2 linked regions of the Flexivirga oryzae genome follow. The protein of the gene in region 1 interacts with the protein of each later gene in a pairwise test. Links are inferred from orthologs where the notes say so. Each region holds a gene or a part of one and is shown on either strand. Other genes may lie near its edges. The genes, in order: FHU39_RS18050 and rsfS.

Region 1 (6,716 bases):
TAGACCAGGTTGGCGCCCACCGACGCCAGGTGACTGTCCCAGACCGGCAGTGTCGCCAGCGCGGCCGCACGATCCGGGGCCGACCGGGCGGTCTTCAGCAGCGCGTTGCGTTGCTTCAGGATCTTGTCGTAGTCGCTGCGGGCTCCGGCCCAGCGCGGCTGCCGGGCGACCAACAGGTCGTCCAGGAACCGGCGGCGCTCGCCCGGGTCGCCCTTGACCAGGGCCAGGTCCTCGGGCGCGAACAGCACGGTGCGCAGCGTGCCGAGCACGTCACGGGGCCGGGTGACCGGTGACCTGCCCAGCCGCGCCCGGTTGGCCCGGCCGGGGTTGATCTCCAGCTCGATCTGCTGCTCGCGGCCGTCACGGACCACGGCACCGCGCACGATCGCCTGCTCGGCACCCGCCCGGACCAGCGGCGCGTCCTGGGCCACCCGGTGCGACGAGAGCGACGCCAGGTAGCCGACGGCCTCGACGATGTTGGTCTTGCCCTGACCGTTCAGTCCGACGAAAGTGCTGACGCCACTGCTGAATTCGAGGTCGGCGGACTCATAGGACCGGAAGTCCTTCAGGGTCAGATGCCGCACGAACACGTCCCCGAGTCTAGGTGTCCCGGCGACCCGGAACTGCGGGTCGACAGCGGGCGTCATACCGTCTGCAACAGGGGTTCGGTCCGCCCAGCCCCTCGAACACCGTCCGGTCGGGTTGGATGTGGGGAATGGCGCGCTGGAGCTTGGAGCAGGTCAGGGGACTGGCTCCGGACGACTCCTCGCTCGCCGCCGCCCGCAAACTCTCGTCCCCCGGTCCGTGGTCGGAGACCGGCAGCACCGACCTGCTCGTCTGGGGCAACTGCCAGGGCAGCGGCAAGAAGCCCTACCAGGTGTCGGTGGACCTCAGCGGTCCGGCGTTCCGGTGCAGCTGCCCGAGCCGGAAGTTCCCGTGCAAGCACGCGCTCGCCCTACTCATGCTGTGGGCCGCCGGCGAGGACGGGGTCGGTGCCGCGGACCGGGCGGCGGACTTCGCCGGGGAGTGGGCGGCCGGGCGTTCCGAGCGTGCCGCGAAGGCGCGAACGCCCCGCGAGGCTCCCGCCGACCCGGAGGCCCGCGCGAAGCGGGTCGAGCAGCGGATCGCGTTGATGGACGCGGGGATCGAGCAGTTCGCCGGATGGCTGCGGGACCTCGTCCGGGGTGGCCTGGCCGCGGCCCACGAACGGCCCTACTCGTGGTGGGACGGCGCGGCGGCCCGGCTGGTCGACGCGCAGTGTCCGCGGCTGGCCGAGAGTGTCCGCGACATGGCGTCGGCGGTGCACCGCGGCGACGACTGGGCCGACGTGCTGCTGGACGGCGTCGGCCGCTGGTGGCTGATCGTGCACACCTGGCAACGCCGTGACGCACTGACCCCGGACACGCTCGCGGACCTGCGCGCCGCCCTCGGGTGGTCGTATGCCGCCGCCGACCTGCCGGACGGCGACCGGGTCAGCGGGACCTGGCTGGTGCTGGGCGCGCACCGCTCCGACGACGGCCGGCTGCGCCAGCAACGCACCTGGCTGCGGGAGACCACGACCGGCGAACTGCTGCAGGTGCTCGACTTCGCCGCCGGGCAGGGCGTGCTCGTCGCGCCACAACTCACCGGCAGCCTCGTCACGGCCACCCTGGCGCGCTACCCCGGCAGCGCGCCGAAACGTGCACGGTTCGTGGAGACGGCGGACACCCCGGTGCAGCCCGCCGCCGCGCTCCCACCGGGCAGCACGCTGAGCGCGGCTGTCGCGGCCGGCGCCGCCGCTGCCGCCACCAACCCGTTCGTCGACCTGCACCCGGTGGTGCTCTCCGGTGCGGTGCTGACCGCGCAGCCGGCGCCGCAGATCGTCGACGCCGACGGCTGCCGCCTCCCGCTGACCGAGGACGCCGAGGTGTGGACGGCGCTGGCGGTCACCGGCGGTCACCCCGTCGACGTCTTCGGCGAACTGGACGGTCCGGCGTTCCGGCCGCTGGCGGCCACCACCCCCGCAGGAGTGGTGCCGGTATGACGGACGACGCCGAGCTCGGCCTGTGGTGGGACGACCTGCGCGGCGCGGCACTCGTCGGGACCGCACGCCGGGAGCCACCGGCGTGGCCGTCCACCGGTCTGGGCGTTGCGGCGCGGCCGGACGCGGACCGGGAGACCGCGGTGCTGGACGGTGCCGCGCTCGGTGCGACGCTGCGGCAGGCCGGGCGGTCCGCCGGTGTGATCGCACCGCCGCCCGCTCCGGCGCCACCGGAGACCCGTGTCGTCGCGTCACCGCGAGCCGTCCAGTTGCTCGCCCTGCTCATCGGGCAACGCCCGGTGGGCCTCAGGATGCGCGACCGGCTGCTCGACCACTGGTGTGTACGTGCCGAGCGCGCCGGGTGCGTCATACCGCCCGAGCAGGTGGCACCGCTGCTCGAACTCGCGACATCGCAGCCCCAACTGCGCAGTGCGGCCCGGCGGGTGCTGGGGGCGCGCGGCAACTGGCTGGGCGGACAGCGGCCCACCTGGCGGTGGGCGATCGGCACCGGCAGCGGCACCGACGACGCGTTCCAGCCGGCCGACCTGACCGACGAGGGGTTCGCGGACCTGGTGCACGCCGCCCGGGCCCGGGACGCCGACGGCGGCCGCGACCTGCTGGAACACGCCTGGGACGAGTTGCCCGCCCGGCGCCGCGCCGCGGGCCTCATCGCACTACGGTCCGGGATCGGCATGGCCGACGAGGAGTTGCTGGAGCGGTGCCTGGACGATCGTTCCAAGGCGGTCCGCGCGGCGGCCGTCGACCTGCTGGACCACCTGCCCGAGTCGCGCCGGGCGGGTCGGATGGCGGCCCGCCTCGCGCCGCTGATCTCCGCCCAGGGCCTGCTGCGCAAGAAGGTCAACGTCGCGCTGCCCGACGACCCGGACGACGGCGGCGTCCGCGACGGACTGATCGACCCCGGGCCGGGCCGTTCCCGCCGCGGTTACTGGCTGCGGCGGATCGTGGCCGGTGCGCCGTTCTCGGTGTGGGAGTCCGCGGGTCTGAAGTCGGCGGCGGTGGCCGGGTCGGTGGAGGACGCCGACGCGCTCGCCGGCCTGGTCGCGGCCGCCACGGCGCGGCGGGACGCCGAGTGGGCGGACGTCCTGCTGCGGCGGCAGTGGTCCACCCAGCTCTTCGCGGTGCTGCCCCCGGTCCGCCGGGAGCAGGTCCTCACCGACCGGCTGCGACAGGTCGAACTGAACCTGACGCTGCGTGACCTGGACGTGCTGTCCACTCCGTGGAGTGAGACGTTCGCCCGGATGGTGGTCGGCGTCGCCCGACGGGCGCCGAACGTCCAGGCGATGACGTATGTCGTCGCGGCGATGGCCGACGGGCTCCCGACCGCCCTGTTGCCGTCCGTCGAGGACTGGCTGACCTCACTCGGCCCCGACGACAAGACCGCCGCATCCGCTCTGCGCGAGCTGTTGCAGTACCGCACTCTGCTCACATCGATCGACGAGGTGTTCTCATGACCGACTCCACCCTGCTGCGTGCGCACGCCGAGCAGCAGTACGCCGACGAGCTCGCCGCCCTCGCGGCGATCGACGACCGGCCGCGTCCACCACGCTGGCGGCTGTCACCGTGGGCGGTCGCGACCTACGTGCTCGGCGGGACCCTCGCGGACGGAACGGTCGTCACCCCGAAGTACCTCGGCTCGCGGCGGCTCGTCGAGATCGCGATCTCCTCACTCGCCACCGATCGCGCGCTCCTGCTGCTCGGGGTGCCGGGCACTGCCAAATCCTGGCTGGGAGAGCATCTTTCGGCCGCGATCAGCGGTACGTCCACCCTGGTGGTGCAAGGCACTGCGGGCACCCCCGAGGAGTCCCTGCGCTACGGCTGGAACTACGCGAAGCTGCTGGCCGAGGGTCCGACCCGGTCGGCCGTCGTGCCCAGCCCGGTGATGCGGGCGATGGAGGACGGCTCGCTCGTGCGGGTGGAGGAGCTGACCCGGATCCCGGCCGACGTGCAGGACGCCCTGATCTCCATCCTGTCCGAGAAGTCACTGCCGCTGCCGGAGCTCGACGACGAGGTGCAGGCCCAGCGCGGCTTCAACGTCATCGCCACCGCCAACAACCGGGACAAGGGCGTCAACGACCTGTCGTCGGCGCTGCGCCGCCGGTTCAACACGGTCGTCCTGCCGCTGCCGGACTCGCTCGAGCAGGAGGTGGAGATCGTCCGGACCCGGGTGCGGTCGCTCGGCGAGAGCCTCGATCTGCCGGTCGATCTGGCGAAGCTGGTGGAGATCGAGCGGGTCGTCACGGTGTTCCGCGAGTTGCGCTCGGGCGTCACCACCGATCAGCGCACCACGCTGAAGTCCCCCTCCTCGACGCTGTCCACGGCGGAGGCGATCTCGGTGATGACCAACGGGCTGGCCCTGGCCACCCACTACGGCGACGGCACCGTGCGAGCCGAGGACGTCGCGGCCGGGCTGCTCGGCGCCGTGGTCAAGGACCCGGTCCAGGACGGCGTCGTGTGGCAGGAGTATCTGGAGACCGTGGTCCGCGACCGGCGCGAATGGCGGGACCTCTACGACGCCTGCCGCGAACTGAGCTGACGTGGCGGCACCGTCGTCCGCCCGGCTCGAGGTGCTCGGGGTCCGGCACCACGGACCGGGCTCCGCGCGCGCCGTGGGCCGCGCCCTGGACGAGCTGCGGCCGGACCTGGTCGTCATCGAGGGCGTCCCGGAGCTGGACCAGACCCTGCCGTTCGCGGCGTCACCCGAGTTGCGCCCGCCGGTGGCCGGGCTGGTGTATGCCGTGGACCGGCCGCGCAATGCGATCTTCTACCCGCTCGCGGTGTTCTCTCCGGAGTGGGTCGCGATGCGGTGGGCACTGGCCGCCGGTGTCGACGTGTGCTTCGCGGACCTGCCCGCCATACACGAGCTGGCACCACCGGACGAAACCGACTCCGACACAGCAGAACCCACGGATCAGGCCGGCCCGACAACGCCCGCCACACCACCCGACCCGATCGGCCTGCTGGCCGAAGCGGCCGGTTACGACGACCCGGAACGCTGGTGGGAGGACGCGATCGAGCACCGGTCCGAATCCGGACTGGAGCAGTTCCGGCTGGTGAGCGAGGCGATGTCCGCCACCCGCGAGCAGGACACCCGTCCCGACTCGGACCCCGACGTGCTGTGGAACGCCCGCCGGGAGGCGGCCATGCGGCGCCGCGTCCGCGCGGCGATCAAGGCCGGTAAGGAGCGGATCGCCTTCGTGTGCGGAGCTTTTCATGCGCCGATGCTCCAGCTGGACTCGTTCCCCGCCGCGGCAGCGGACAACCGGCTGCTCGCCAAGCTGCCGCGGACGAAGGTGGCCGCGACCTGGGCACCGTGGACCGCCGGTCGGCTCGCTGTCGAGAGCGGGTACGGCGCGGGTGTCACCTCGCCCGGCTGGTACCAGCACCTCTTCCTGCACTGGGACAGCGGTGACGAGGACGTCGCGTCGTCCTGGCTGGTGCGGGTCGCACGCGAACTGCGAGAGCAGGGCATCGACGCGTCGACGGCCTCGGTGGTGGAAAGCGCCCGACTGGCAACGACTTTGGCGACCCTGCGCGGACGCCCGTCGGTCGGTTTGAGCGAACTGAACGACGCCGCCGAGGCCGTGTTGTGCTCCGGGTCGCCCGTCCCGCTACGACTCGTCCACGACAACCTGGTCGTCGGCAACGACCTCGGCACGGTGCCCGACGGCGCACCGATGGTGCCGCTCGCGGCCGACCTGGCGCGACAGCAGCGCAGCACCCGGCTGAAGCCGAGCGCCGTCGCCAAGACGGTGGACCTGGACCTGCGCCGCGACGCCGGCCGGGCGCGCTCGGTGCTGCTGCACCGGTTGCGGCTGCTGCAGATCGACTGGGGCACAGAGATCGATGCGCGCGGCACGGGCACGTTCCGGGAGTCCTGGGAGCTGGAGTGGCGGCCGGAGCTGGCCGTGCAGGTAGTGGAGGCGAGCCTGCACGGGACCACCGTCGCCGCGGCCGCGGACTCCCGGGTGCGTGAGATCGCCCGGGAGAGCGACGATCTCACCCGGATCACGGCTCTGGTGTCGGACGCGATGGTCGCGGACCTGCCGGAAGCGCTGGACGCCGTCGTCGCGGCCCTCGAGGCCGGCACGGCGCGCCAGCACGACGCGGGCGTCCTGCTCGGCACCATCGGTCCGCTGGCGCGCACCCGCCGCTACGGCAACGTCAGGGGCGTCGATGTGCGCCGGCTCGACGCGGTTCTGCACACCATCGTGACCCGTGCGTCCATCGCCCTGCCGGGCGCGAGTCACGGTCTGGACGACGACGCCGCTGCCGCACTGCGGTCCTTGGTGGAGCTCGCTGCCGAGGGCATCGCGTTACTCGACGTCGACGCCCTCAACCGGCCGTGGCGCGCCGCGCTGCATTCGGTGGCCCGGGGTGCCGCCCTCCACGGTTCGTTGGCCGGACGAGTCAACCGGATGCTGCTGGACGCTCAGGAGATCGACCTCGCGGAGGCCACCCTGCGCCTGTCCCGGCAGCTGTCGGTCGGTGCGCACGCGGCGGAGTCGGCAGCCTGGCTGGACGGCTTCCTGGCCGGCGATGCCGCCCTGCTCATCTACGACCGCAACCTGCTGGCGATCATCGACGGGTGGATCTCCACCATCCGGCAATCCACCTTCGACGACCTGCTGCCCCTGGTCCACCGGACCTTCTCCCGTTTCGAGGCGACCGACCGGCA
Region 2 (6,423 bases), on another replicon or contig:
CGCCGCCACCGGGCTCGGCGCAGGTCTGTTGACGCGGTCCGACGGGATCGACGCGGCGCTGCGCTATGCCGCGCTGCGTCACGGATCTTGCCCTGCCGTGACCGACGACACCAGGTCGGTGACGTATGCCGACATCGCGCGACGCGTCGCGAACCTCACGCGCGGCCTCCGGGACACCACCCACCCTGGCGAGCGGGCGGGTGTGCTCATCGGGAACGACGTCGACGCAGTCGCCCTGTTGTGCGCCGCCTCGCGCCTGCGGCTGAGCGTGTGGCCGGTCGACGCCCGACAGCCCGCACCGGCCGTCGCACAACTCGCCGTCGATCACGACCTGTCGGTGCTGTTCGGCACCGCCGTGGTATCCGCGTTCGGCGAAACCGTCTGGGACTCGGACGGATTCCAGCTGATCCGGCGGGCTCCTCCCCCGCACCGACCCGACGGGCACACCCTCGTCGTGCTCACCGGCGGCACCACCGGCGTGCCGAAGGCTGCGGGCCGCCGACTCTCGGCAACCACCATGTGGGCACAGTTCTGCGCGCTGGTGGACGACGTCGGACTCGCCCGCGGTGGCTCGTCATACATCGCTGCACCGTTGCACCACGGGTTCGGCCTGGGTGCGCTGCTCACCGGCATGATGCTCGGGACCAACACCCGCCTCAGCGCTCGGTTCGACCCGGGCACCGTTGGTCGCACCATCCGAAACCACCGGCCGGAAGTGCTCGTCGCCGTCCCGACCGTGTTACGGCGGCTGCTCGCCGACGACGCACGGGCACTGACCGGAGTGCACACCGTCGTCAGCGGCAGCGCACCGCTGGACGCCGACCTCCTGCAGGCCGTCCGGACGGGATCCGACGCACAGCTCTTCCACCTGTTCGGCACCAGCGAGGGCGCGTTCTGCGCGCTCGCGACACCCGACATGCTGCGCACCGCTCCGGGGACGATCGGCCGGCCGATCCCGGGAGTGCGGATCCGCGTCGTCGACGGTCAGCAGGCAGAAGCCGCGGACGGTGTGATCGGCGGCCTGCAGGTCCGCAACCGTGCGGCCATCGCGCGAGGATGGGTCCCCACCGGAGACCTGGCCCACCGGGACGCAGCCGGACTGCTGCACCTGGACGGACGGTGTGACGACATCGCCCAATCCGGTGGCGTGTCAGTGGCGCCCGCGGAGCTCGAGCGGGTGCTGCGCACCCACGGCGCCGTGCGTGACTGTGCGGTCGTCCCGGTCGAGGATACCGAGCTGGGCCACCGCCTAGCCGCGTTCGTCGTCGCCGAACCGGGCACCGTGCTCGACACCGACGAGGTGGTGCACTGGCTGCGCGACCGGGTCGCGCACGCGCTGCTACCGCGCCAGGTGCGGACGGTGACGGCGCTGCCGTTGACGCCCGCGCACAAGGTGGACCGGCAGGCGCTCAGTGAGCTTGCGCGGCAACGGGATTGAGGAGTCTCGGGTGGGGCGGGACCTCGATACGCTCCCCCGCTTCGCTCCTCCGCTACTCGGCCACCGCATTTTGCGGGGTGCTCCGGGCGGGGCTCGGCCGGCGCTGGTCTGCTACCGGCCCGCGTCGGCGCGTTTGCGGACGTAGACCTGCCGCCGGACGTGTGCGACGACGGTGCCGTCGGCCAGGCGCAGGTCGGTCTCGAACCAGTGCAGCACCTTCTGGCCGGACTCGGCCTCGGCGCGGATCTGCTCCGCCACCTCGCGGGGCACCTCGAAGCGGCCGTGCACGGTCGACGTGCCGGGACTCAGGTAGTCGATCTCCGCCTTGACGTCCCAGACGTAGTAACCCTTGCCCAGCTGGTTCCACAGCAACAACGCGAAGAACGCGTCGGACATCGACCCGATCGACCCGCCGAACGCGGTGCCCTGCTGGTTGCGGTTCAACCGGTTCAGCCGCAGCTCGGTGCGGCACACGGTCCAGTCGTCGGAGAACTCCACGACCCGGATGCCGGCCCCCAGCAGCGGCGGGTAGAGGCTCATGCCACGTGCCAGCCATCGGGGCGAGAACGTGCGGCGCTCCCCGAACCTGGACGCCTTCTTGCCCCGTCGCGAGGTGGCCGTGCCCCTCATCGCGACCTCGCCCCGGCCAGCACATCCGCCTGCTGCCGGAGGTTCCAGCCGGCGATCTGCCAGCCGCCGGCGTGCTCGACCAACTGCGCCCAGTGGCAGTTGCTCAGCCCCTGCAGCGCGTGCAGGGCGACCTGCTGCGGTATGCCGACCAGCGCCGCGCACAGGATGCGACCGGCGAATCCGTGGGTGGCGATGACCGCGGTCTCGCCGGGCTGCAGGTCGCCGAGCAGGTCGTGCACCCCGGCCAGCACCCGGGCAGCCACTTCGGCGACGGTCTCACCGGTCTCGCCGCGACGCAGGTCCTCGCCGGCCGCGATGCGGTCGAAGACCTCCGCCTGGGTCGCCCGGATCTCCGGCGTGGTCAGCCCGGCCCACCGGCCGACGTTGATCTCGCGGAAGCGGGCGTCGAAGCGCAGCGGCAGCTCGGCGTACTCGGCGAGCGCACGCGCGGTGTCGGCCGCACGCGTCAGGTCCGATGCAACGACCTGCGAGGGCCGGTATGCCGCAAGCCCTTCCGCGGCATCGGCGGCCTGCCGGCGCCCACGGTCGGACAACGGCGCGTCGAACTGCCCCTGCCACCGACCGGTCGCGTTGTGGGCGGTCTCGCCGTGGCGCCATACGAGCAGGCGACGGGGCTGCTCCCTGGCGCTCATGCGGTGAGGTCGATCGTGGGGCAATCGCGCCACAACCGGTCGAGCGCGTAGAACTCACGCTCCTCGTCGTGCTGCACGTGGACCACGATGTCGCCGAAATCGATGAGCACCCAACGGTCTTCGCGATTTCCTTCGCGACGGATCGGCTTGGCTCCGAGCTCGTGGAGGCGCTCCAGGACGGCGTCCACGATCGCGGCGACCTGCCGGTCGGTCTCCCCCGACGCCACGACGAACACGTCGGTCAGCGCCAGTTGGTCGCTGACGTCGATCGCGAGCACCGACGTGGCGAGTTTGTCCTCCGCTGCAGCGGCTGCGGCCTTGGCCAGGTCAACGGCCCGTGCGGTCGCGGTCACTTCATGCCTTTCTGTTCGCTTCGCCGGCATCCGGCTTGTAGAGCTGATATTTACCGATGTACTGGACGACGCCGTCCGGCACGAGGTACCAGACCGGCTCGCCATCGACGACGCGCTGCCGGCAGTTGGTGGAGCTGATGGCCATGGCCGGCACCTCCATCAGCTGCACGTGCTCGCGCGGCAGGCCGTCATCGGAGAGTACGTGACCCGGCCGCGTGACGCCGATGAAATGTGCGAGCGGCCACATCTGGTCGACCCCGCGCCAGGACAGGATCTGGGCCAGGGCGTCGGCTCCGGTGATGAAGAACAACTCGGCATCCGGCCGCTGCCGGCGCAGGTCGGTCAGGGTGTCCAGGGTGTACGTCGGGCCGGGACGGTCGATGTCGACCCGGCTGACGGTGAATCGTGGGTTGGACGCCGTCGCGATGACCGTCATCAGGTAGCGGTCCTCCGCCGGTGTGACGTCGCGGCCGGACTTCTGCCAGGGCTGACCGGTCGGCACGAAGACGACCTCGTCCAGCCCGAGGCGGGCCTGCACCTCACTGGCGGCGACCAGGTGGCCGTGGTGAATGGGGTCGAACGTGCCGCCCATCACCCCCAGCCGGGTGGTCAGTGCTCCGTCTCCCCTTCATCGCCGGACCGCTGCTGGTCGGCCGCGGTGTTGCGGAACGTCCAGCAGATGCCGAGCAGGAGCAGGAAGACGAGCATGGCGATCCCGCCATACATCCAGTGCGGCATCGGCAGGTGGTTCTCCTCCAGCTTGGGCACAGCGGAGTCTGCGGCGAACTGGATCAAGGACGACGTCATGCCGCACAGCTTATCGGGTATGACGAGCGCGGCCTCACCGGCCGCGCACCTCCGCCGGCCGGGCCGCGGGCAGGTCCGGAGCGATGAGTTCCGCGAAGCGCGCGGACACCTGCGCCACCACCTCGGCGAACGACGCGTCCCAGAGCTGCTGGTTGAAGATCTCGACCTCGATGTCCCCCGTGTAACCGGCTGCGACGACGGCCCGGGTCAGCGGCGTGAAGTCGATCGTCCCGTCGCCCATCAGCCCCCGGCCCAGCAGATTGTCGGCGGGTACGGGCGTCAGCCAGTCGCACACCTGGTAGCTCGCGATGCGTCCCGAAGCGCCGGCGCGGGCGATCTGCGCGAGCACCTCCGGGTCCCACCACACGTGGTAGGTGTCGACGACGACCCCGACCGACGGCCCGGCCGCCTCGGCGATGTCGATCGCCTGCCCGAGGGTCGAGACGACCGCACGGTCCGCCGCGAAGATCGGGTGGAGGGGCTCGACGGCGAGCGTCACCCCGGCTTCCTGCGCGTACGGCGCGAGGTTGCCGACGACCTCGGTGACCCGCTCACGCGCGCCCGCCAGGTCCTTGGACGCTCCCGGCATGCCACCGGCCACGAGGACGAGCACCGGCCGTGAGCCGTCGGCACCCGCCGCGGCGAGCGCAGCGGTCTCCTCGATGGCGCGCCGGTTGTCGTCCAGCGCTTCCTGCTGCGCCTGCCCCGGCTCGGCGGTGAAGAAACCTCCGCGGCACAGGCTCGACACGCGCAGCCCGGACGCCGCCACCAGACGGGCGGCACGCTCGAGCCCGACGTCGGCGACCGGCTCCCGCCACAGGCCGATGCTCTCGTAGCCGGCCCCGGTCGCCTCGTGCAGCGCTTCCTCGAGCGACGCGTGCTTGATCGTCGCCTGGTTCAGGGACAGGCGCGGGTGTGCACTCATTTCACGACTCCGTTCAGCGACAGCAATGCATGCCACCGATCGGCGGCGAGCTGCGGATCCTCCAGCGCACCAGCGGCATTCGCCAGCCGCACGATGTCGGACAGGTGCGGCAGGCTGCGTGCCGAGTGCAGTCCGCCGACCATCGCCGGCGATGCCTGGTGGCCGTTCAGCCAGCTGAGGAACGCCACACCGGTCTTGTAGTAGAAGGTCGGGGCGGCGAAGATCTGCCGCGAGAGCGCCTCGGTGGGGCGCAGGATGCGTTCGTAACCGTCGGTGTCGCCGTCGTCGAGCGCGCGGACCGCACGGGCCGCGAGTGGCGCGACCGCCGCGAACGCGCCCAGCAGCGAGTGCGAGAAGTGCCCGGGCTGCTCCGTGCCGTCGCCACGAATGAGGTCGACGTAGTGGAGGTCGTCGCCGGTGAACATCGCCGCGGTCCTCGGCAACCGGGCGCGCACGTCGAGCTCCGCGGCCGCGTCCAGCAGGCTCATCTTCACGCCTGCGACCTTGTCGGGGTGGGCCTCGATGATCCGGATCAGCGTCGCAGCCGCCTCGTCGCCCGCACCGAAGTACCCCTCCAGCGCCGGGTCGAAGGCGGCGCCCAGCCAGTGCAGGATGACCGGCGCTCCCGCGCGCTGCAGCACTGCCCCGTAGACCTTCTCGTAGTCGGCCGGCGAGGTCGCCGCCCGCGCCAGGTGGCGCGATGCCATCAGCACCACGCCCGCACCGGCGTCCTCGGTGAACTGCAGTTGCTGCAGGTATGCGTCGATCACCTCGTCGAGCGAAATCGCCTCGTGGTCCACGTGATCGGTGTTGACTCCGACCACCACCGAGGCGCGCGCCGACTGCGCCTCGGCGGCGCTGCGACGGATGAGTTCGCGGGTCGCGGCCGGGTCCAGGCCCATGTTGCGCTGTGCGGTGTCCATCGCGTCCGCGACGCCGAGCCCCTGGGACCACACGTGGTGCCGGAACGCGAGCGTCGCGTCCCAGTCGAGGTCGGCGGCAGCACCCGGGGTGTTGTCCGCGTGGGCGTTGGGTATGACGTGCGCGGCGGCATACACCACTCTCGAGCGCAGCGGCCCGGACGGCGCCGGCGCCGCCTCGACGTCCCGGAGCGGCTGGGTGTGTGTCCGACCGTCGGGATCGAGCAGCAGCAGGTCGCTCACAACGTCACCTCAGGCACCTCGATGCGCCGCTGCGCGCGGGCGCTCTCCAGGCCCTTCTCTGCCAGCAGCACGCCGCGCGCCCCCGACAGGAAGTCGTACGGGAACGGCGTGTCCTCGACCACGTGGCGGATGAACTCCTCCCACTGCACCTTGAAGCCGTTCTCGAAGACCTCCGTCTCGGGCACCTCGTGCCAGTCGGACGGGTAGTCGTGGCCGTCCGGGACGTCCGGATTCCAGGTGGGTCGCGGGGTCTCGTTGCGGTGCTGGATCTTGCAGCCCCACAGCCCGACGACGGCGCTGCCGTGGGTGCCGTCGACCTGGAACTCCACGAGCTCGTCGCGGTTGACCCGGGTCACCCAGCTGGAGTTGAGCTGTGCGGTCACCCCGCCGGCGAGCTCGAAGATCGCGTAGGCCGCGTCGTCGGCGGTCGCCCGGTAGGTCTCGCCGCTCTCGT

The links.
Region 2: the proteins of FHU39_RS18050 (region 1) and rsfS interact in binary tests that used the Escherichia coli proteins (3 or more experiments, as listed by UniProt). The link is inferred for Flexivirga oryzae from one-to-one orthologs.

What each region holds. Positions count from the first base shown.
Region 1 is NZ_JACHVQ010000003.1:226,150-232,865, forward strand. The notes cover bases 2,532-5,531. They hold FHU39_RS18050 (ATP-binding protein), read left to right. Parts: upstream 2,532-3,488; coding sequence 3,489-4,574; downstream 4,575-5,531. Other genes in these bases: FHU39_RS18045 (DUF5691 domain-containing protein), read left to right, coding at 2,532-3,492; FHU39_RS18055 (DUF5682 family protein), read left to right, coding at 4,576-5,531. Also shown: DNA replication/repair protein RecF, read right to left, coding at 1-590; FHU39_RS18040 (SWIM zinc finger family protein), read left to right, coding at 716-2,023; more of FHU39_RS18045, read left to right, coding at 2,020-2,531; more of FHU39_RS18055, read left to right, coding at 5,532-6,716.
Region 2 is NZ_JACHVQ010000001.1:1,000,136-1,006,558, reverse strand. The notes cover bases 1,397-4,103. They hold rsfS (ribosome silencing factor), read right to left. Parts: upstream 3,075-4,103; coding sequence 2,718-3,074; downstream 1,397-2,717. Other genes in these bases: FHU39_RS04565 (sugar phosphate isomerase/epimerase family protein), read right to left, coding at 3,916-4,103; FHU39_RS04570 (hypothetical protein), read right to left, coding at 3,684-3,881; nadD (nicotinate-nucleotide adenylyltransferase), read right to left, coding at 3,076-3,687; FHU39_RS04585 (histidine phosphatase family protein), read right to left, coding at 2,065-2,721; FHU39_RS04590 (DUF4442 domain-containing protein), read right to left, coding at 1,550-2,068. Also shown: more of FHU39_RS04595, read left to right, coding at 1-1,396; more of FHU39_RS04565, read right to left, coding at 4,104-4,806; FHU39_RS04560 (DUF993 family protein), read right to left, coding at 4,803-5,969; FHU39_RS04555 (Gfo/Idh/MocA family protein), read right to left, coding at 5,966-6,423. UniProt on the Escherichia coli protein: Functions as a ribosomal silencing factor. Interacts with ribosomal protein uL14 (rplN), blocking formation of intersubunit bridge B8.